2 regions of the Gottfriedia sp. ABJ_BB2_2 genome follow, and region 1 is predicted to be linked to the other one. Evidence: predicted binding sites of a transcription regulator. Region 1 holds the regulator's gene; the other holds the start of a gene.
The links. The regulator LexA, encoded in region 1, represses DNA repair genes until DNA is damaged. The targets are predictions, from matches to a motif close to CGAACATATGTTCG.
Positions count from the first base shown of each region.

Region 1 (11,539 bases):
GACAAGAAATTTTTATTGAATACAAATTTAAATGATTTGTTACGTTTTCTACATGTCTTTGTAATGAAAGACTATTATTCTAATCATTAAATAGTATTCGTCAATGTGTAAGTTTGAAAGGAAGGTTAAATTAAAAACATAAATTCATTTTAAAAAATTTCTTGGAACTATTTTGGATTGGACACATTTTGAAGGATGCATTAATAAAATAGAATATATTGAATTGAAGGAGGGGTGTAGGATGTTTGAAATCTATAATGTAGCAGTCATTCCACTCATCATAGGGATTGTTGAATTATTCAAAAGAGGCGGGTTACCAGCAAAATACGCTCCATTTGTAAGTGTATTTTTTGGCTTACTTTTTGGAATCTTTTATATAGCAAGTAGTGTAAAAGAAGGAATCGTAGTAGGCTTAATGATTGGATTATCAGCTACTGGACTTTATAGTGGTACAAAAAATGTTATGAATAAACCAGAAGAAAAGTAAGTAAGCAACCAATTAGGTTGCTTTTTTTATTTGGAATTAGTACTTTAACATTAATTTGTTTTAAAACATAGATGATTGTGAAAAAATGATAAGTAGATTACTATTAAATAAAGAAGCGTATTGTTTAAAAAAGGAGTATATTTATGGCTAACAATTTATCACATATTGAAAAGAGTGAACTAACGAAATATATCCCGCCTAAAGGGGAATTTACAAAATTTGCATCTGATGAAGAGTATTTAGAAAAAGGTCAATTGTGGGGACTATTTAATAAGAATCCAAAACATGAATTTTTATTTAAAGGTCAGGATTATCAACGAATCGTAAAAATTGTTGGATATGAGACTTACGGCGTCACTGCTGAGTACCATACAATTATTATTGAATTCGAAGATGGACATTTATCGAGCATTCATCCAGCGTATTTAAAAGAAATGCAGTCTCCTAATTTTAAGAAGGTTTATATTGTTGATGAAAATGCAAATAAAACAACTGAAGTTAAGAGTGAAGATACTAAGCCAAAAGAAACGAAAAGTACGGCAACAACGAAGGCTTCAAAAGCGAAAAAAGAAACGATCACAATCGTTCTTCCAACAGAAAAATCTCATTTCAATGGAACTGTTAAGGAATTTTCAACAAAATACAATCACTTTAATGATAGCGAAGAAGAAATTGTCATTTGGGAAAATGTCATTGTGAAAAGTGATCCTGAATTAACGATTGGAGATGCTTGGTGCTCACTTAGTAAATCCTTGAAAACGGCAGAATTAGAGGTGGGAGTTTCTTATCAATTTGATGGAAAAGTTGTAGATAAAAAATTAAATAAAGAAGTGAAATATAAGCTAAATAATCCTTCAAAAGTTACGAAACTTTCATAAAAAACAACCGCTGTACATTTTTAAGATGTAATCAGCGGTTGTTTTTTTACCTTTATGAAGCTACTTCCTTAGATTCTATTTTTCGTTGTTTTAGAAGGAAAATAGCTAGACCGAATAAAATAATCGAGATGCCAATACCTTGTTGTAAAGAAATGATTTCATCCAAAATAAAGTAAGCCAGGATACATGTTCCGATAGTCTCCCCCAAAATACTCATAGATATGACGGTAGTACTTAGCCACTTTAATAGCCAATTAAAAATGGTTTGACCTAAAATTGTAGCAATGAATGCAATCCCGATAAATGACCACCAAGTTTGTTCTGAATAATTGAAGAAGGGTTCATTGAGTGAAATAGCATAAATACATAAGAATAAAGAGCTACTTGCATATCCGATAATTGAATAAGGTACAAGCGAAAGTGTTTTCCGAAAATGTTGGCCAACAAAGAAATAAGCAGTAATGACACCTGCTGCAATAAAAGCTAAAATATCACCTAACAAAGCTTGGCCGCTAATCTGAAAATCCTGCCAACCAATTACAATACTACCGGCAATTGCAACAACACAACCGAGTATTGCTCCAAAACTAAAGCGTTCCTTAAATAAAAAATAGCCGCCGACCATTGAAAAAAGTGGCTGTAAAGTAACAATCACGGTTGAACTTGCTACAGAAGTGTAATGTAGAGACTCAAACCATAAAGCATAGTGTGTTGCTAAAAATAATCCTGATAATAAGCCGAGACCCCATTGTTTTTTTGACAATGATTTTAATTCCTGTTGATTCTTTTTGCTCCCTATTAAAAAAGGTAAAAGTATCAATGCTGCAAAAAGCATTCGGTAAAAGGCAGTGATCGAGGCAGGTGCGTCTGCTAATTTCACAAAGATTGCAGAAGTAGAAAGTGCAAATACTGCAAAAAATAAAAAAGCATATGATATAAGCGGTGATTTCAAATGATTCCCCCCAGTTTGTATTCGGTTTCAAGTTTACTATTAAATTAGTATAGAATATTTATAGAATTAAAAAAAGTATTAGATTGATTAGTTTGGATACGAACCATATTATGTAATTAATATACAAAAAACCCCTATTACTTGTTTAAGTAATGGGGAGCTTTGCTTTACCAATATTCATGTAAGTAGTTTATGTTTGGAATCATCTTTGAATGACCACGCCAGCTCCAATTGAAACTCTGGATGATACCCAAATGGTCCGCCTGGATTTGGATCCTTATTGATAATTGTATAGGTTCCTGCTGGTGTTGGCGTCAACATTTTACCAACACCAATAGGGTAAGTTTTTAGTAGTTGGCTGCCATCAAAAAGTTTTAACTGATGTCGAGACGTTGATATATGAATCCAAATACCCAAAATCATCAACTCCATTTTTAACTAGTATATGAAGTCAATTAGGCAAGTGTTCAATGATAAATATATAGGTATTAGTATCATTCAATAAAAAAACACCTACTATGAATCAGTAGGCGTTTAATGTTTCATGTAAGAAAAGTTGAAATTGTTAATTTGTGAGGTTTAACTTTTTTAAATAAAGATAAAACCAATATGCTATTGTAAAAGGAATTACATAGGACAAAATCGTCCAATATATGCTCCAACCATTTCCGTAATTTACATTTTCTACAATCAGGTAGCAGTATTCTAAACCTGTTGTAAATAGTGAAAGTAAAATAATCAAAATATAAGGATGTTTGTATTTTTTTATAAAGTAAATTAAATAGCAACCTAATACAGGATAAAGTCCAATATTAAATGGCATCTCGGAAAGTGGGTGATCAAAGGGCTGTACTTTCCAAAGTTCAAAATAAATCCCAATATCATTTATTGTATATGCAAGAAAAGAACCAAATGGAGCGATGAGAACTAAAAGAGTTTTATCTTTAAGGTTTAGATGAAATATAAAAATAATCCAAGGAATCACAAATCCAATGATAAAATTTAATGCCATATGTTCTCATTTCCTTTTTATTTTAGCATTTCCTTTTTTGTATATGTTTAATCTTTTGGGAGCAGTATGCAGTTATTAGAGAAATTGAGATAAACAAAATCTATGAAATGAAATAACCCAAAAAGAAGGATAAGAATAGAATGAAAATTAGACCAGCAACATTACTAGATTTAAAAGAAATCATGTTCATTGAGGAAGAAGTCATAAAAAGCAAAAGTAGGAAGATGATATTAGAAAGTCCATTATTCAAAATAGATGTGTAGTAGGAAGTATTGATGAAAGTATTTGTGGCTTCCTGATATTTCATCATCATTTTTTTGGACAATTTTTTGTTGAGTTAGTCATTGTGAGTCCGAGGAAGAGAAGACGTGGAGTTGCAAAATGCCTATTAAAATATATAGAAGAATACTGTCAAACTAGTAAAATTTTTTCATCAACAAATCAATCAAATCTGCCAATGCAGGAAGTATTTAAAGCATTAGGTTATGTAGAGAGTGGGATTATTCACAATTTGGACGTAGAGGATCCTGAAATTATTTATGTAAGACTAATGAATGAATAAATTGGAAAAAGAAAAAAGTAGATTTGTCAATTTATCTTCTGACTTTGTTGATATATAAACTAGTCAATGAAAAAATTAATATCATGTTGATTTCCACTACAGGATGCTCGCTTTCCGAGGGGCGAGACCTGAGCCTCCTAAAAAGGTAGGCATGCTAAAACCACGACGTCCTGTCGTAACGCATGCATGACCCACATCCTGTGGGCCCCCTGCGGGGTCTCAGCCTTCCCGCACTTCCCACAGGAGTCGATCAACATCCGTTCCAATCAACTTATTCATAAGAAAATGATTTTCGATTTAACTTTCCTCTAACTATTAATTTTAAAAAGATATCATCCTTTACAAAACTTAATAATAAAGTTGAATTCATTTTTTACCATGCGGATTTGTAGACCTGGTATAAGTAACATGATTCTTAGCATTATATTGTTCAATAACCATTTATTTTCCATTTTGACATTTGTATTATTTAACAAATTGAGAAAATAAGTAGATTTGTCTACTTATTTTCTTTTAAATCTCCAATAGGGTATTCAAAATAAGGTTCATCTTGATTTGAGTCTTCGAAGTATTTTGTTCCTTTATAAATAAAACCTACTTTTTCAAGGATTTTTAAGGAGCCAACATTTTTAATGTTTGCAGAAGCCGTGATCAAATGGACGCTACCGTGTTGTTTAGCAAGTTCTAGGCAAGCTTTAACTGCTTCAGTTGCATATCCTTTTCCCCATGAGTTTTTATTGAAATGGTAAATTAATTCTACTGTGTCGAGATTCCCAGATATATTAAAACCTGCTGCACCAATAATATTGCCAGAAATCTTTTCTTCCACAGCATAAACTGATAAACCTGTTTTTTCATGGCATTTACGATATCCGATTATGATTTGAAATAAAAATTCCTCAGTTGTTGAACCACTGCAAAGGGCCATAACATCGTCATCACCCCAAAAGAACTTTGTTGCTTCAAGATGTTCATCTTCAAATGTTCGTATCGATAATCGTTTAGATTCATAAAGTATAGTCATCACAAAAGATCCTTTCAATTTTATTGAAAATATGTATTCCTTTTTAATTATTCATCTAAAGTTATCAAATCTCCTATTATGAGCTATTTTCTATTGTGAAGATTTAGAAATACAGTAAACTTTTAGAAAACTTTTATTGCTTTTATTCTATTAATCTATGTGAAATGAATAGAATATATAAAAACTCCAATTAAACTTGGGGAGGAGAGGGCAGGTTATGGATTTTAAAAAGGAATTCATATTAAAAACAAAAGAAATTTATAAAGAAACAGTATCAGAGAATCATGCCTATACAAAACTTTGTAATAAATTCGAGTCTTATTTTACTGATTTGAAAGTGTCCTTAAAGAAAGAAATAGAAGCAGCTGATGGTGAGTTTGATATATTGATAGATGAATTTGCGTCAACAAAAGTAGTATTTTTCGATAGAGAGCTGGAAATTAAAATTGATGAACCATTAATTGAAGTTCTTGTTAAGTATTTTGATGATATTACGAATGAGAATATAGAAAAAACGATAGATATAATTGAATATAAAGATGGTGCATATAATAGTCAGGTGTTTCAATCTCCAATTACTAGAAATATTATTGATAATTATTTAGCAGTAGCTTTCCGTGAAGACTTAGAAAAAAATGTTTCAAAAAAAAATTTTGAATAACATTAATGATTCGCACAAACTTGATTAAATTTATTAGGGGAGTTAAGTAAGTCATAATTTCCATGAATTAAAAAAATCAAAACAAAAGAGCCTGGATCGCCAAGCTCTTATTTTTTTGAATTAAGATTAAAGTTTCTTTACATTAAACCGTAAAACTGTTTTTAATTTTTCAGGCGGTGTTTTTCGAGCATCAGAAATATAAATTTCCTTATGGGTTTTTTCAAGTCTTTCTAAGTTGTTTTGAGCACAAAATTCTTCCATTTTAGCAAAAGTTGCTGGTTCAAGATCATAGCTTCCATTATGCATAGCTTGGACACATAGTCCTTCTGTTATCGTTTCGAAACAGACCTTATCAATATCCAATTGAGACTTTTTTTCTTTAACACTATTAACGGCAAGCTCAAAAACTTCTTCTGTTACAAAATCCGGTTGTCTAATCATTAGTTTGTAAACGAGATGGTCTTTAATTAAATAGTTCAATTTCCTACCTTGTTCATCTAGATCCCAGAATCCTTCTAATGGAAAAACTGTATATTCATAATATCCATCGGGTGTAAACCCTTTCTTTGGCATCATTCTTACAGCATAGGACAATGAATATAAAGCTTCAATATACTTTGTGAACTGTTCGGAATTCGGGTTACCAGTTCCATTCATTGTGAAATATTTCATCGATGGTACGTCAATAACGGCAGGATCGTTTTTAGGTAAATAAACTTCTTTTAAATGTTTTCTCCATTCAAACTTACTCATTTTAAACCCCTTATTATTTAAAATTAGAAATATGTAAAGATAATAAAAAGGCAATCACAGTTTATGTCATTGCCTTCAAATTCATTAATGATATGTACGGTATACACCAATTACTTTACCTAAAATTGATACTTGTTTTAGTAAAATAGGAAGTAGAGCGTCATTTTCTGGTTGTAGTCTGAAATGATCACTTTCTTTATAGAAGCGTTTAACAGTTGCTTCGCTATCTTCAGTCATTGCTACAACAATTTCGCCATTTTCAGCAGTAAATTGCTTTTTCACAATTACTAGATCTCCATTTAAAATCCCAGCATTCATCATACTGTCACCTTCAACTCGAAGCATGAAAACTTGTTCATTTGCAGGTGCAACACTAGTTGGTAATGGAAAGTATTCTTCAACATTTTCAACTGCAGTAATAGGAATACCGGCAGTAACTTTCCAAATCACAGGAATATTCATAATGTCGCTATATATTTCACTGTAAACAGCTTGAGCTTCATTTACTACTGGGCTACTGTCTCCCAGAATTTCGATAGCACGAGGCTTAGTTGGGTCTCGGCGGATAAATCCTTTTTGTTCTAATCTTTCTAAATGTCCATGTACAGTAGAGCTAGAAGCTAGTCCAACAGCTTCAGCAATTTCTCGAACTGATGGTGGATACCCTTTAACTTTTACTTCATCTTTAATATACTCTAGTATTTCAGCTTGTCTTTTAGATAACTTATTCACGTAAATTTCCCCCTTACCTGTAAAGTAGATAATACGTTCCTCTTTATTTTTTTAATTATATCATGATAGGATAATATATACAAACGTTAGTTCGTTTTTTTCGAAAAGTAGTTTTCATGTTCGTATGGGGGTATCAGCTAATGAATGCAATTATCTATGCAAGAGTAAGTACAGCAAAGGATTCACAAGAAACATCACTACATAGACAAATAGTTGAGCTGTCTGACTTAAGTGAGCGGATGGGAATGTGTATTCTAAAAACAATAAGCGAACAAGCAAGCGGCTATGTTGTGGAAAGAGAAGGTTTAATAGAATTATTTGAAACCATTAAAGAAAATAAAATAGACGCTATACTTATTCAAGATGAAACACGTCTTGGTCGTGGACATGCTAGAATTGCCATTTTACACTTTCTAAAAAAAGAGGGAATTAGACTTTTTACATCTTCTCAAAATGGCGAATTTCAATTAAGTGAAAGTGATGAAATGGTTCTTGAAATATTAAGTATTGTAGAAGAATACCAAAGAAAAATACATAATATGAAAATTAAAAGAGGTATGAGAAAAGCTGTTGAAAATGGTTATAAACCAGAGAGAAACTTAAAAGGTAGCATAAATGGCGGAGGAAGAGAGAAAAAAGAATTGCCAATTACAGAGATTGTTCGCTTACGTCAAAATAATTTAACGTTTGAGGAAATTGCAGCTACTTTAAGAGGATTTGGTTATGATGTCTCTAAAGCAACGGTTAATAGAAGATATAATGAATACATTGATGAAGTATCAAGGATTGAAAGCTAAGCAAATTTATTGTAAGATATGATAATTGAATCGTATCATTCAATGAGAGGAGAAGGTAAGATGGTTTCACCTAAAACTTTAAATAGGATCAATGAATTATCAAAAAAGTCTAAAACTGATGGATTAACTCCAGATGAAAAAATAGAGCAAGAAAAATTAAGAAAAGAATATTTAGCTGATTTTCGTTCTCGTATGGTAGATGAATTAACTTCTATTAAAATAGTAGACGAGAAAGGTAACGATATTACACCTGCAAAGTTAAAAGTTGCAAAAGCAATTCGAAAAAGGAATTTACACTAAGCGGAAATATTTATTTCTGCTTTTTTTCTATTTTATGACAAGAAGTTCTAAAAATTGTTAAAACTAAGTGATAGTTATTGTAATAAATCATACGAAACTATATGATAATATTTATGAATAAACTAAAGGAGCGAAATTTATGTCTACTAATATTGAACAATTAGCAATTAATACGATTCGTACATTATCAATTGATGCGATCGAAAAATCAAATTCAGGTCACCCTGGAATGCCAATGGGTGCTGCACCAATGGCATATGCATTATTTGCAAAATTTATGAATCACAATCCAAAAAATGCAAAATGGTTTAACAGAGACCGATTTGTGTTATCAGCAGGTCATGGTTCAATGTTACTATATAGCATGCTTCATTTATCAGGTTATGAAGTTACAATTGAAGATATTAAAAACTTCCGCCAATGGGGTAGTAACACGCCTGGTCATCCAGAGTTTGGACATACACATGGTGTAGAAGCTACAACTGGTCCTCTTGGACAAGGTATTTCAATGGCAGTGGGTATTGCATTAGCAGAACGTCATTTAGCAGGTACATATAATAAAGAAGATTTAAATGTTGTTGATCATTTTACATATACAATTTGTGGTGATGGAGATTTAATGGAAGGTGTTTCAGCTGAAGCAGCTTCATTAGCTGGTCACTTAGGTTTAGGAAGATTAGTCGTTCTTTACGATTCAAATGATATTTCTTTAGATGGAGAGTTAAATCGCTCATTCTCTGAAAGTGTAGAAGATCGTTATAAAGCCTATGGCTGGCAAGTTATTCGTGTTGAAGATGGAAATAATTTAGATGAGATTAATGCTGCAGTTCAAAAAGCTCAGCAAGAATTATCTCGTCCAACTTTAATTGAAGTTAAAACGACGATTGGTTACGGTTCTCCTAATAAATCAGGTAAATCTAAATCTCATGGTGAGCCACTAGGTAAGGAAGAAACAATTTTAACTAAGCAAGCTTATGCATGGGGATATGAAAATGCATTCCATGTACCAGAAGAAGTTTATGCTCACTTTAATAATGTGATTGTTGAAGCTGGTGCGAAAAAAGAAGCAGAATGGAACGCTACTTTTGCTAAATATGAAGAAAAATATCCAGAACTTGCAGCTCAATTAAAAAATGCAATTGAAGGTAACATTTCAACTAATTTAGAAGATGCACTTCCAAAATATGAATTAGGTAAGAAAATTGCGACTCGTTCTTCATCAGGTGAAGCAATCAACGCAATTGCAAACGTATTACCTAGCTTCTTCGGTGGTTCAGCTGACTTAGCTGGTTCAAACAAAACATATATGAACGGTAAAGGTGACTTTACTAGAGAAAGCTATGATGGTCGTAATATTTGGTTTGGTGTACGTGAATTTGCAATGGGAGCTGCATTAAACGGAATGGCGCTTCACGGTGGACTAAATGTATTTGGTGCTACTTTCTTTGTATTCTCTGATTACTTAAAACCAGCAATTCGTCTTGCTGCTCTAATGAACTTACCTGTAACTTATGTATTCACACATGACAGTATTGCTGTTGGTGAAGATGGACCAACACATGAGCCAGTAGAACAATTAGCTTCATTTAGATCAATGCCAAACATTAATGTTATTCGTCCAGCAGATGGAAACGAAAGTTCAGCTGCATGGAAAATTGCTGTTGAGGCAAAAGACACACCAACAATGTTAGTTCTATCTCGTCAAGATTTACCTGTTTTAGAAGGTACGACATCTGATATTTACGAGAAAGTATCTAAAGGTGCTTATGTAATTTCACCAGCTAAACAAGACAAAGTGGATGTAATTTTAATTGGTGCTGGTAGTGAAGTTCAATTAGCTGTAGGTGCACAAGAAAAATTAGCAGCAGAGGGAATTTCGGCTTCAGTTGTATCAATGCCTTCTATGGATTTATTTGAGAAACAATCTGAAGAATATAAGCAATCAGTTCTTCCAAAAGAAGTTACAAAACGTGTTGCTGTTGAAATGGGTTCTTCATTCGGATGGCATAAATATGTTGGATTTGAAGGAGAAGTACTTGCGATTGATACGTTCGGTGCTTCAGCTCCAGGTGGATTATTAATGGAGAAGTTTGGATTCACTGTAGATCATGTTGTTGAAGCTGCTAAAAAAGTATTAGGCTAATAGGTCAAATAAATTAAAAATGTAAACGAAAAAATAATATTCGACAAAACTAGTTGATATTCTATTCCTTAAAAAGACAAATATTTTAGGTGGAATTTTATATAATTTCCTTACTGATAGTTGTTAGGAGTGGACAAGTTATGCGAGAATATAAAATTTATTTAATAAGTGAACCACTTTCTATAGAATTTTATGGTAGAGAGCATAAAATATATCAACTAGTGAACGAATATTATTACTCGTCAAAAGAACTGAGAAAAATAATTGAAAAACAATTACAATATATTACAGAACCAATACCTTTATTTGAGCTACACACATTTATTCGCAAAAATAATCCTTATCAAATCTACTTTCATGAAGAAACCGGAGAGTATCTTCTAGAACTAGCTGATGGTGCGAAAGCGCAGCTAAAAATGAATCCAGGTGAATTAATTTTGTATGCAAATGGCTGCTTAGATGCTGAAACGATCTTCTTTGAACTCTTAAGGAAATTTCGCTCTACGTTTCTTGCAATAGATGTTAAGGATGAAAGATTCGGTTGGCTACGACCAATTGCGTACCAAAAGTATATTTAATAAGATAAAAATGCATAATGCTCTTGTATAAATAGGTTTGTTTTAGTAAAATTGTTCTAGATGATTTTAAGGAGGAAGCAATAAATATGTGGTTATATATTCTAGTCGGAGTACTAGCATTAGTTGCTGGTGTAGCGATTGGATTTTTCATAGCTCGTCAATATACAATGAACTATCTAAAGAAAAATCCACCAATCAATGAACAAATGTTAAAAGTTATGATGGCACAAATGGGTCAAAAACCTTCACAAAAGAAAATTAATCAAATGATGAAGGCTATGAATAATCAAAAATAATTAGTCTTTATGTATCTAGATCTTATTGCTTTTATTAGAACTTGTGTAAGTAGTTCTAACCTGCGATAATGTCTTATCAATCATACAACTAATCCAAAACCGCTTTTCATTGGAAATAATCCAATGGAGAGTGGTTTTTTAGTTGAATGTAACTAGTTATATTTCACTCCACTTTCCCTGAAGCACAAACATTCCTTTTCACTCTTGAATAGGATGTTTTGAAAAGGGGAGTGAGTAGCTTGAATTGGAAACCAATCATTTTTATTCTCGTATCAGTTGTATTATTGTTTTCTATAATCTTCGGAATAGTGAGCAATAAAGAAGATTCGTCTCGAAATCATGATAAGCAGGAGCAAAAAGTTCC
Region 1 covers NZ_JBVFKR010000001.1:577,715-589,253, reverse strand. The annotation lists gene ACX6U0_RS03135 (hypothetical protein) at 242-487, shown strand; gene ACX6U0_RS03130 (hypothetical protein) at 631-1,365, shown strand; gene ACX6U0_RS03125 (DMT family transporter) at 1,418-2,317, opposite strand; partial or broken gene ACX6U0_RS03120 (L,D-transpeptidase) at 2,567-2,740, opposite strand; gene ACX6U0_RS03115 (CBO0543 family protein) at 2,883-3,329, opposite strand; gene ACX6U0_RS03110 (hypothetical protein) at 3,470-3,592, shown strand; gene ACX6U0_RS03105 (GNAT family N-acetyltransferase) at 3,559-3,891, shown strand; gene ACX6U0_RS03100 (GNAT family N-acetyltransferase) at 4,391-4,915, opposite strand; gene ACX6U0_RS03095 (hypothetical protein) at 5,133-5,576, shown strand; gene ACX6U0_RS03090 (GyrI-like domain-containing protein) at 5,703-6,329, opposite strand; gene lexA (transcriptional repressor LexA) at 6,414-7,061, opposite strand; gene ACX6U0_RS03080 (YneB family resolvase-like protein) at 7,202-7,858, shown strand; gene ACX6U0_RS03075 (DUF896 domain-containing protein) at 7,919-8,158, shown strand; gene tkt (transketolase) at 8,298-10,301, shown strand; gene sirA (sporulation inhibitor of replication protein SirA) at 10,442-10,879, shown strand; gene ACX6U0_RS03060 (YneF family protein) at 10,960-11,175, shown strand; gene ACX6U0_RS03055 (glycoside hydrolase domain-containing protein) at 11,406-11,539, shown strand, end outside.

Region 2 (11,539 bases), on a different contig from region 1:
TCAATTATTTCTTTTGTAAAAACATTCAGAATCTTTCCGTTAATAATTAAAAAATCCGCTTTTTCAGCTTTTATAGAAGCTTTCATTTCATGTAAGTTCATTTTACTCCTCCTAAAATTAGGAGAGAATATGTTATGTCATATCTCTCGTAGTCAAACTATGCGGCAGTTTGGTAGAAACTCTTTTTATAATTTATTTCTAAACATATTACCACTTAAAACCTTGATATATCAATGGTTTAATGGAAATCCTATTAAATTTGCATTGTAAAATAATGCATTCTCCCCCACTAAGTTGGGGGAGGATTTGGGGGAAGTTTTAATGAATATTTTGGACAGATGTTTTATAAAAGAAGGTCACATATAGTGACCTTTTTTGTATAAAATCTTTTTTCTTTTCGATTTTAATAATTTTATAATATCAATTCCAATTAACTTATGTGTTAATTGAACAACAAAAAGAATGTTCTATTTCGAACATTCTCCTTTTTTATTTACTTATTCGCATTGATGAACGATGAAATCGCATATATTGTTCTTGTTCTGGAAGAAGTTTGATGTTCATTTGCTCATTGATTTGAAGCCGATTAAACTCTGAGTGTGGTATATCCTTTGATATAATTATTTGACCGTTTCCATCAAAGCTAATAAAACCTTTATCAAATAATGCATCGTGAGAGATGCATAGTAATAGTCCGTTATTAATATCAACTTTCTGAGATTCATCAGCAATTGACCAAGGTACTATATGACTTGCCACCAATAAAGAAGATATGGATAGGTTGCATAATTGGCATCCGGTTTCACGTTCTAATAGTTGGCTACGAAATTTGGATTGTGTTTTTCGATATACAGTCATGCTATAACCTGTATTTTCAGGAGGAGTGGTTTTATTTTGATTCTGACCAATTAAAGAATCTACATTTGTGGATGGTAGTTTTCTTGTTTGTAAAAAGTTGTTCCATGCAGTTGGCATATATTCGCTTTCAATCTTGCCAACTTTCAAATCGTACAACCATTGTCGAGAAACAGGAACTTCTAAAACCGTAAAATGTGCAATGTAGTTTTCGTAATTACCTACGCCTACTTTTGTGAACTGACGTAATTCTAAAGCTTCATTTATTGGCATTCCTTCAACATAAGGTATTGCTATTCCAATAAATCGAGCATCTCTTCCATTTAAACGTTCAAAATAAAAGAAAGGGGCTATATGTTCTTTTGATTTACTATAACTACGGCGATAATATTTCTCAAAAGCTTCATTACCCTTTTGTTTTGTATCTAAATAATGTTTTTTGGGATCTTGATTATCACCATAATACTCCAGTAACTTAGTTGACCGATTATATATATTCGGCCATTCTGGATCTCTTTGTGTGTCTAATATGATTACAAAAGCTTCTTCATTCCTCAAAGAGGAATTATTTTCAATCATTGTTCGACGTATTCCACTTTGATTACCAATACCTTTTAGGTTATTAAATTTAAAAATGTTGCTAATTACTTCATCTTTAAAAAAGCTCCCTGTTGTTCCAGCTTCATATATTTCTCCAGGTATTAAATTGGAGTTTCGTAATTCCGTAAAAACTACCATCGAAAGCACCTCGTTTAATTTAATGGTTTATATTTCTTCAGAGTTATACCAAATTTACACAGCAGATAATGATAAAAATCAAAATCAATTATTAATTTTTGTCCCATTGACTAATTTCCAATATTATATTGTACTTTAATAATAGACTAATATATTTTATTAAAGAATAATAATTTTTGAAATGTTAATATGACCTTAGTGAACTATACTGCTATTACATCAAATAAAAAAGCTGCAAATAAGCAGCTATGAAACTTGCAAAGTTTCAGGTACTATTTAATCTCCAATATTTCCTTCATATACTTTTTAAATGCATCATTTTTCCAAAATCCCAGCCGAATCCCGTCAATTCCTCTAGTCATCAGAATATAGTAAATATTCAACACAAATAAGGTAAACTCATGTGCATTTTCCAAGCTTTCATCTTCTTTGGAGAATTTGCCGTTGACATTATGGAAATTCTCTGGATTGCCGAATAATCGACCATTTTCGTCGATTTGTAGATCATCGCCTACTAATACGCCGACTTTATTCAAATCGATTCCCTGAACTGCAAAGACTGAGCCAATCTGCTCTTCAGCATCGGTATCCTCTGAATTAACCCAGTTTTCTTGAGTGGAATTCCATCTTCGTTTGATATCTCCTTCATGCCAATGAGTGATTGACGGGTCTTTGCCATCAGCCTGCCTCCAAGGTTCGACTAATCCACCTAGCACACGGTTTATATGTTCAGGATTGAAATTACTGTCTTCTTCTACCCAGTCAATCAAATTCTTTAAAGGTTCAGATTCGAAATATCCAAAATAAGCATCTTCATCACTATCTTGGAATACGGCTCTATCAAATTTCGGGTTAAAATTCGTTTGATCTAATAGACCTGTATCCTTATATAAAAGATATTTTATGCCATTTACGAAATCTTCTGATGTATAGTTCTTTCCCGCTGGAGCTTGAATTCTGAATTGCGTTGTTAAGTATCTCTTTTCAAAGTATTTTGTTGCTTCATTGAATTTCGCGCGTGTTATATTGGCAGGACGAATAGCTTGCAATACGTCATACATTAACACGATTTGACGACCTAACTTTTTTAAAGCCTCCAAGTGGTTCTCATCCTGAGCAAATCTTCCTTTATAAACGTTGTTAAAAGATGCCATTTGCTTGGAGAACTTTCTAGAAAGCTTATGAGATTCGTCAACAATTACAACATCATAATTTTGATCAGCATTAATCAGCTTTGTCGAGGAAGCAAGTGTCAGGTTACTGTTGTTCATTCCATAAACTCTAAATATATCCTTTGCCGTTTTAATCCAATTAGGTTGCAAAACGACTGCTATTCGCTGATTAGGTTTATCTTTCAACAACTTAGCGACCAAATGAGTCAGCAATACGGTTTTGCCAGTCCCTGCATCGCCATTTATCACAAAGCTTTTATCAGGATTCGATTCAATCTGCTTTAGAAACTCCATTTGCTGTTCTGTTAATTCTTTGATTGGGCTATATTTGACCAATGCTCTATTGCGTAGCTCCTCTAATGTTGGTGTGCTTACCCACCCATTAGGGTATAGCTCTTTTTCCCAAAAAGGCAAAATGACTTCTGAAGCAACCTTTTCTCGGTCTCTGTAGTTATTCACGCTGTTACCATTTGTTCGATTAATAATCTCATCATTATCATATTGAACCAGCTGCTTTTTAGATTTTGGATTGTCGGCCATAAAATATGTAATCAGCTGGCTTTCGACATCATCTAATGCTGAACCGTTGAAATAGGATGAAATAAGAATAATTACTTGGTCGAAATCTGCTATATTGAACTTTTCCTCTTGACCATTATAGTGCTGCTTATTCCGCTCAGTAAAGCGTTTCGTTTGTCCTATGTAAATCTTTTTCGACTTCGTTCCTTTGTAAATATAAACGACATTGCCGTTTCTAAGAGTATTTTGTTCAGGCAGCCGAAGTTTATCGAAACCTTCCAATTCTCTATTTTTCACTTTCAATGTTATACAGTTAAACTTAGCCATTGCTTAATCTACCTCATCCAATTCATTATATTTCTTTTTTTGACCAAAGCTTTTAGGAACTGGATATTTCCGGGCATTTTTAATCAGTTTTTCAGCGATGATTTCATCAATATCAAAGCCTAGATTATTAGCCATCATATAAGAGTAAATAAGAACATCTGCCAGTTCTTCTTTGAGCCGCTCAGGATTTCTCTTCGTTTCCTCTGGAGTTTTCCATTGAAATAATTCCAATAATTCATTTGCTTCTAAGGAGATGGAAATGGCCAGGTCTTTTTCATTATGAAATTGCCGCCAATTGCGCTCATCTCTAAATTCATTAATCCGCTTCATAGATTCACTCATAGTAATTTCCTTTCATACCTTCCAGAAATTTTTGCTTGTCACTTAATTTTCAAACCTGATTTTTAGGGAATATATTCGTTTTTCTTGGTTGCCTATCTTTGGTTGTTCAATTATTACATATAAATATTATTACATATTATATAAAAACGTAAAAAGGAAAACCGGTTATTATTGAACTAAACTGCCAAATACTTAAAAAGGAGTCGATCATCGACTCCTAAAATTTGTTCTACTATCGCGATTATTTATGTTTCCTTCACCTTTTGCATTAACTTGTCCGGAGTCAGTTTCCATAATTCGTGATTATTTCTCAGCTTATTACGAACATGATTCACAACCATAAAATCTTTAACTCCTTTAGTAGTATACCCTTGCTCTTTCAAGTAGAAAGCTAATGCTTTGTATGGATACTCGATTGTTTTTATAACTCTTAATATGTCCCTAGCTTCATCATCAAGTAACCCCCAATATTTCACCAAAAGATTAATAATAACACCATCTTTAATACCTGCTTCAATAAGTACTTCGGTTGTTATGTCAATTCCATTGTTTCTTTCTTTTGTAATGGAAATATTGACTTTATCGTCGATATAATTTTTGATAGCATCTTTGGCTATGTCACTACTTCCAGACAAAATATCATTTAATAATTTTGACACAGTTATCTCCTCCTTGTCAGAAGCTCAATTCTCATCATTATTTTTACTTAATCATTTCAGATAAATTCCTATTTATCGGTATTATAAAGCAACTGTTAGGCCGTAATTTTTTACTGTTGAACACAATTCAACTAATGTACATCACCTTTTTTGTATAATTTTTTTATTAGAACATTAAGTCTAATCATATTTTACAGTAAAATGCTCATTCCCTTTGTGATTTCTTATTGAACAAACCTGCTCCGTTACTTCAATAAGAAGAAAAGAATCGCCGTATCCCCCCATTTATTCACCTACTAAGCCATCACCATCTCGATCATCCATATATTTATAGAGCCATGAATTTCGCTTAATTGGCATTTTAAAGCCAGCAGCTTTAGCTTCAGCTATCGTAACACTTCCGTTATGATTGGTATCAACTTTACTAACATCTTCATTACTATTTTCCGTTTCGTTTACAGGTAGATTATCTGTTTTCGGTGGCGTACTGCTCGTACCTGTCGTTTTCCTTAAATTTTTGTTCACTTCATCTGGGTTTACATTGTCAAATTCATCTGTAATGGATCTGCCCTGAATTTTGTATGTGAATTTATAATGGTTAGGAATTTGCGTCTGAGTATTTGGATATTGAATCACTGCTACGAAATCTGTACAACCACCTGCATCTCGAATCACTTTTTCCATATAGGCTTGATCGCCGTGCCTATTAAGAATGCTGTCTTGAGGAGTAATGTTATATGCGTTAGATACTCCCCCAAGTGAGTCAGCAATCACATGTCCTTCATCTAATTCTTGTCTCTCTGTACCGGGAACCTTTGCTTCATCTGAATAGTATCTTCCAGACGATAAAACGTGTTCAGTATTCGGGCTTTGGAGTATTATATTTTTTGCCTCAACACGAATTAGCTGTCCGTATTCATTTGTAAAAGCCCAATATTTCCTATCGCCAAACCCGATATCAACTCTGACACTCGGCTTTCTATAACCTGACATATCTCCGCCATCTACTACAATTAGTGTATATTTGCTGTCATCAAACCCGTCCGTTCTACCTGTTGTCTTTAAAGTGCTAGATGCTGGTACTCTTTTGTTGGGTTCACTTTCACTCGTTGGTTTTTCTGTGTCATCGGCGGATGTACTCTTATTGGTTTCAACAGTCTTAGAAGCCGTTCTGGTTGGGGATTGCACATTTTTTGACGAAGTCTGTTCAGAGATTTTTCCACAACCCACAAATACAGATAGTAAAATCACAGTAAATAAAATCAAAAATATTCTTTTGTTCACACTTCTGCACACCTTTCTCATGTTGCTCCTCTAGACAAATCATATTTAAACGATAACACATTTTAATCTTTTGTTGGAATATATCTATCGTTGGTATTGAATCCATATGCAACTATCCTGCCATTTAGCTCAATAAGGAGAATTTTAAAAATAATCTACTAATCAAAACAGAACAAACATTCTAAAACACTGTTACATTTTAATGAAATTCATGTATACAAGAACAAGTGTTTGTGTATAATATGTATTATAATTTAATTATTCACGAACAAACATTCTATTTTAAGGTAGGTTTTAAATATGTATGACGGTTCAACCTTTCCTAATGACTTGATATTTTTTATAGATATGAAGTCTTTCTATGCTTCAATTAGTTGTATTTTAATGGGTTTAGATCCTTTAACAACAAAATTAGCTGTGGTAGGTGATACAAAGAGAGAGGGTTCGGTGGTCTTAGCTTCAACACCGGAAATGAAAAAGTTAGGCATCAAAACAGGAAGTCGTAATTTTGAAATATTAAGACAGAAGGACGTTTATATCGTAAATCCGTCTATGGGCTTGTACGTAAAAATATCAAATGAAATCACTAAGTTAATGTTAAGTAAATACGTCGCCCCCTGCGATTTCATGCAGTACTCCATAGATGAATTCGCCTTCTCCATGAAGGGATATGAAAAACTGCATAAAAAAACTCCTTTAGAACTTGCACATGCTATCAAAGAGGATATTTATGAACACTTTGGTCTTTCTTGTTCTATTGGCATCGGACCAAATTTGTTAATGTCTAAAATATGTATGGACGTAGAAGCAAAAAAATCTCCAAGCGGAATTGCAATGTGGTCATTTGAAGATGTGGAGAAAAAAATGTGGAAAATTAATCCCCTTAGTAAATTCTGGGGTATTGCAAAAAAAACAGAACAAAAATTAAATCGTTTAGGAATTTCAACTATAGGAGAATTAGCTTGTTACCCAAAAGAGGTTTTAATTAAGCAATTTGGGAATGTAATGGGAACAGAACTACACCTACATTCCAACGGAATAGATTTTTCAAAAATCGGAGAGATGAAGAATTATAAACCAAAAGATAAGAGCATTGGTAAAAGTCAGGTGTTATTACGTGACTATCAATCACATGAGATTAAAACTTTAATCCTAGAACAATTAGAAGAAGTTTGTTATCGATTAAGAAGTAACAATCATCAAGCTAGAACAATCCATTTTGGTATTGGGTACAGCTCTGGTATTGGAGGCTTTTCAAAGTCAGTTACAATTGAAGAACCAACGAATCTAACTAAGGATTTCTATATAGTATGTCTTAATATACTTGAACAATGTTATAACAAAGAACCAATACGAACGATATCAATTGCCTTAAAAAACTTTGTAAATGTTGAATCAGAACAAATTTCATTTTTTACTGATCCAATAAAGAAACAAAAAGACCAGAAACTCACTGGAGCTATGGACTCAATTAGGCGAAAGTACGGTAAAAATAGCTTATTAAGAGCTTGTAGCTTTACTGCTCACAGTACAATTCGAGCAAATAATAATAAAATTGGAGGTCATTTAGCGTGACACAGAGAAGTATGGGACGTGGGATTATTAAATGGCAGCCTTTTGCAAGTATTCCTCAACAATTTGCTGGAGTTAGGAATATTATCGATGACCAAAATAAAGTACCTAAACCAATTCTTGATGAAACAGAACAGGAAAGGATTAACTTTATAATTTCAGAGGCAATTGAAAATGATGAAGAAATTGCATTTGATTATTGGAAAAATGGAAGATATGAGACTAAGGTTGGCAAAATTAAAAAGATTGATGCAATCAGTGGAATAATCCATTTAAAGGAAATTAATTACTTACTTCCACTTAATATTATTGCTGATGTTTATAAGCTTTAATGACTCGAATTTAACTTCGAACTATCCGGTATAACCAATTAATCTGTACCTGGTTAACAATACAATAAAGTTTTTATACCGTTCAATATAGAGGATTAAAAAAGGTCGACTTCCACGATTGGAAATCGACTTTAAAAACTTAAGTAACTACCGCAAGTGAAATTGAAGAATCAATACTAAGATTTAGATTACATAAATACGCTTATCGGCAATAAAAATGATCATAGATATTATTCAATGTGATTTAATAAAGTGGATAGCATTAATTAACTTATATCTATAATCGCTTTATCGCTAACAGATGATTAGATTCTATCTTCCTAAATTATCACATAGACCTAATTACTTTTATTTAAAATCGCATATTAACTTAAATATATAATGTAAAGTATATACATTTGAAATCAAACGTTCTATGATATATATATTAGGAAAGAAATGGTAATTATATTCGAAATGCATAAAATTTAAAATCCAAGAGTAAAAAGGAGAAAAATATGATTGAAACGTATGGAGTAACACTTTTATTTTTAATAGGTTTAATTGTTTTAAACTTAAAACTAAAAAATCAAAAATATAGATGGGTTATTACGGGTGTGTTTATAGTAGCGTTTGGGTATCCTTTATCATTTTTATGGAGAATTATTCTTTGAATAAACAAAAAAAAGACTATCTAATGATAGTCTTTTTTTTGTTACATAGCGTTTTTTACAGCTTGGTAAGCAAGTTTAGAATCTGTATATGCATCAAAAACTGCTTTTCCTTCTGAGTAAGCATATATTCCAGCACCTGCTGATAATAAAAGAGCCGCAAATTTTGTAAAAGTAAGGTCTGGTGTTAACCATAAAGCTGCGATCGCAGTTAAAATACCTCCGCCAACTTTTGCAACTAATTGGTTTTTATTAGCAGAAAACGCATCTACAGAAGATTTGAATTCTTTTAATGGTCCACTCGTTTTTGAATTTTCTGTAGGGTTTAAAGCAGCTTTATTAAATATTTGAATTAACCAAATAAAAGTAGAATTATAACTATAAATGCGGTAGTAATAATTATCGTAAGGTACTTTTTGGGCAATAGGAGTACTCGATGCAGCTGCCATTTGGACATTCGAATTAGTTGTTGGATTATTAAATGTTTCTGTGTTTAATAGAGTTCCATTTAAATCTAACGTTTTAATTTCAATACTATTTGTTTGTTTATTAAAAGTAGAACGGTAAATATTTTTATCATCCCTAGTTTCAACTTCTTTTAAATATTTATTATCTTTTAATGTTTTTGCCTGTACATTATCATTTTGAATAGTAACTTCTGAAGAAGGTTCTTTAGTATCAGCAAGTGCTTGAATAGTTGGTGTTATTGAACTAAATAAAATTGTTGCAGCCATCGCAGAAGTGATTGTTATTTTCTTTTTCATTAAAACTTCCCCTTTTTTTCATTATTAATTTATACCGGTATAATAGAATGCTATCATAGTAAAATTAATATGTGTATTGGGAAAAAAATGAGCGTTTTTGTCGTAAAAAACAAAAAAATAGATATGAAAAATGAACCCAAAAACGCTTCAAACATAGAAAAATAAACCCTTTTAGTAATATATGCCCGTTTTAAAACGTTGTAAAATTTTCCCAATTTACAAATTCCAAATTTTATGCATTGTTACTTCTTCACATATAATTGAATTTAATCGCTTTGAATTTCTCATGTATATCACATATAAATCTAGTTTACATAAACATTGTTAGAGAAAGTTAAAAAAGCCAATTCCTTGAACTAAAAGGGAATGGCTTTTTTCTCATTTTATACAGTTTCTTATACGTCACTGATATAATAAGGAATTGTAGAAAAACTTTTACTCTTTACTTCTCTTTATTTTGAATAATGTTCTGCATATAGAATGGGAAAGCCTTTAGTTAAACTTTAGTAGTCAAAACTATTAAGTTATGAATTTACAATATTTTTTAAAGTCCTAAGTCCAGTAGATACCGAACTCAGGTTCTAGAAGCTGCCTAACTTTTTTGTCTAACTTTTTTGGGTCAGAACAACCTTGGACACAGGGCTTTTTTTAAAATAACATACTCCAAGTTATTTGACCCACAATTCCGTCTGAAACTAAATCTTTAAGTTTTTGATAATCAATAACCGCTTCTTTAGTTTTTACATCAAAAACACCTGTAACTGTCGCTTTTATAGCTCTTTGAATTCGTTCTACATCTCTACCTTTACTACCGAATTTTAAAGCCTTGCCTGGATATGGAACTATGTCTGTTGCAATGGATAATGTAACCTTATTAGGCTTAGAAACTATATTCGTAAGTTTAGGTGCAATCCAATTATTACTTACTTCAAAATGAGGTTTATCGGTCTTATCTTTTTCCCATGTACCGCCCCATGTAATATTTAATTTCCTAGCAATTTCCCCAGCTTTATTTAAAGTTGCCTCATCATATAAAGATTTAGGAGGATTTACCGCAATATCCCAAGCTAATCGTCCAGTATGGTTACTTGATTTTGTCCAAGTTATTTTATCTCCTGGTAGTGTTCTCCCTTGTTCATAAAGATAATTTTGTCTTTCTTGTGATCTGTAAGTTTCTGAAATAAAAATATCGATTTTAGCTTTCTTACATTCTTCAAGAAATAATCTGCATGCTTTTTGTGCAACTGGTAAAAGCTCGTTAATATCTCTACATGTTTTCTTTATATCAACCATTGTTATTATCTCCTCTCTTATCTAAATTTCCTTTAGTAAACGCTCCAATGAAAGCACCTAAAATTAAGTTAACCAATTCGGGATTATCTCTAAATATAAAAAGCGATGCTGTGAGCACCGATAAGATTGTGAAGTAAGAAGAATGTTCAAATTTGAAGTTCATGATTTAGACTCCTTTTCGATATTATCTAAACGTTTATGAGAAGATTTTTGTGATTCTTCTAGTCTAGTAATTCTTTCTCCGTGAGCTAGTAATTGTTTTTCGTTTGCCTTTTGATCTATTCTAATATCGTCTACCCCTTTACTAATGTAGTCGAGTCTTGTCTTGATGCTTGCATCTTGTTGAGTGTCAATTTTAGATTCTTTTTGCTTATTAAACTGAAGCATTAAATAGCTTAAAATTAAGCCACAAACTGCAATTAATACACCGATATCTATCTTCATTAACGTCTCCTTGGTTTTTAGACATAAAAAATACACCTACATAATTGTGGTGTTGTGTTCATTTTCCCTAAAGTTATCTATTTGTACTAATTAAATATGATATGGTTCACCTGTAATTTCTTGATATTGTTCTGTAGTAATTTTACTCTTTACTACTGCATTAGCTACCATTTCTTTAGTCCATAGACCGTTTACATAATAACCATTAATTTTTTCAAAAGTAAGCATTAAATAAGTCCTCCCATCATCAGAGCATATAACATTTGAGCATTTTCAGACTTTAGTTGTAGAATCTCTTCAGTTAAAGTTAAAGGACGGTCAGTATACTCGTAGTAAAACGCTTTTGTTTCTTTATTATATCTTAAAGTTGGCACTTTTCCTTCTTGGTCTTCGATAGACGGAAGTTCACTTACTAAAATACCAGTTTTCTCTAATTCTTCTCTAGTCCTACCCAACCCATGTACCTTGTCAAATGGTGCATAATGCGTTAGAGCAATATGTTCTTGATCTGGTGTTAACTCAATATAAATCATAAATAACCTCCAATTATTTAATGGTATACTCTGTATGATATGTTTTGTTTGTGAC
Region 2 covers NZ_JBVFKR010000014.1:45,163-56,701, forward strand. The annotation lists gene ade (adenine deaminase) at 1-101, opposite strand, end outside; gene ACX6U0_RS19895 (HNH endonuclease) at 490-1,593, opposite strand; gene ACX6U0_RS19900 (DNA/RNA helicase domain-containing protein) at 1,866-3,611, opposite strand; gene ACX6U0_RS19905 (nucleotide pyrophosphohydrolase) at 3,615-3,953, opposite strand; gene ACX6U0_RS19910 (hypothetical protein) at 4,199-4,612, opposite strand; gene ACX6U0_RS19915 (DNA/RNA non-specific endonuclease) at 4,898-5,896, opposite strand; gene ACX6U0_RS19920 (Y-family DNA polymerase) at 6,197-7,471, shown strand; gene ACX6U0_RS19925 (YolD-like family protein) at 7,468-7,800, shown strand; gene ACX6U0_RS19930 (hypothetical protein) at 8,298-8,453, shown strand; gene ACX6U0_RS19935 (geobacillin-26 family protein) at 8,495-9,214, opposite strand; gene ACX6U0_RS19940 (M15 family metallopeptidase) at 9,863-10,507, opposite strand; gene ACX6U0_RS19945 (hypothetical protein) at 10,667-10,951, opposite strand; gene ACX6U0_RS19950 (XkdX family protein) at 11,042-11,179, opposite strand; gene ACX6U0_RS19955 (hypothetical protein) at 11,179-11,484, opposite strand; gene ACX6U0_RS19960 (hypothetical protein) at 11,498-11,539, opposite strand, start outside.
Region 2: ACX6U0_RS19920 (Y-family DNA polymerase) is a predicted target of LexA. The motif match lies at 6,162-6,175, and genes of this name have one in related genera.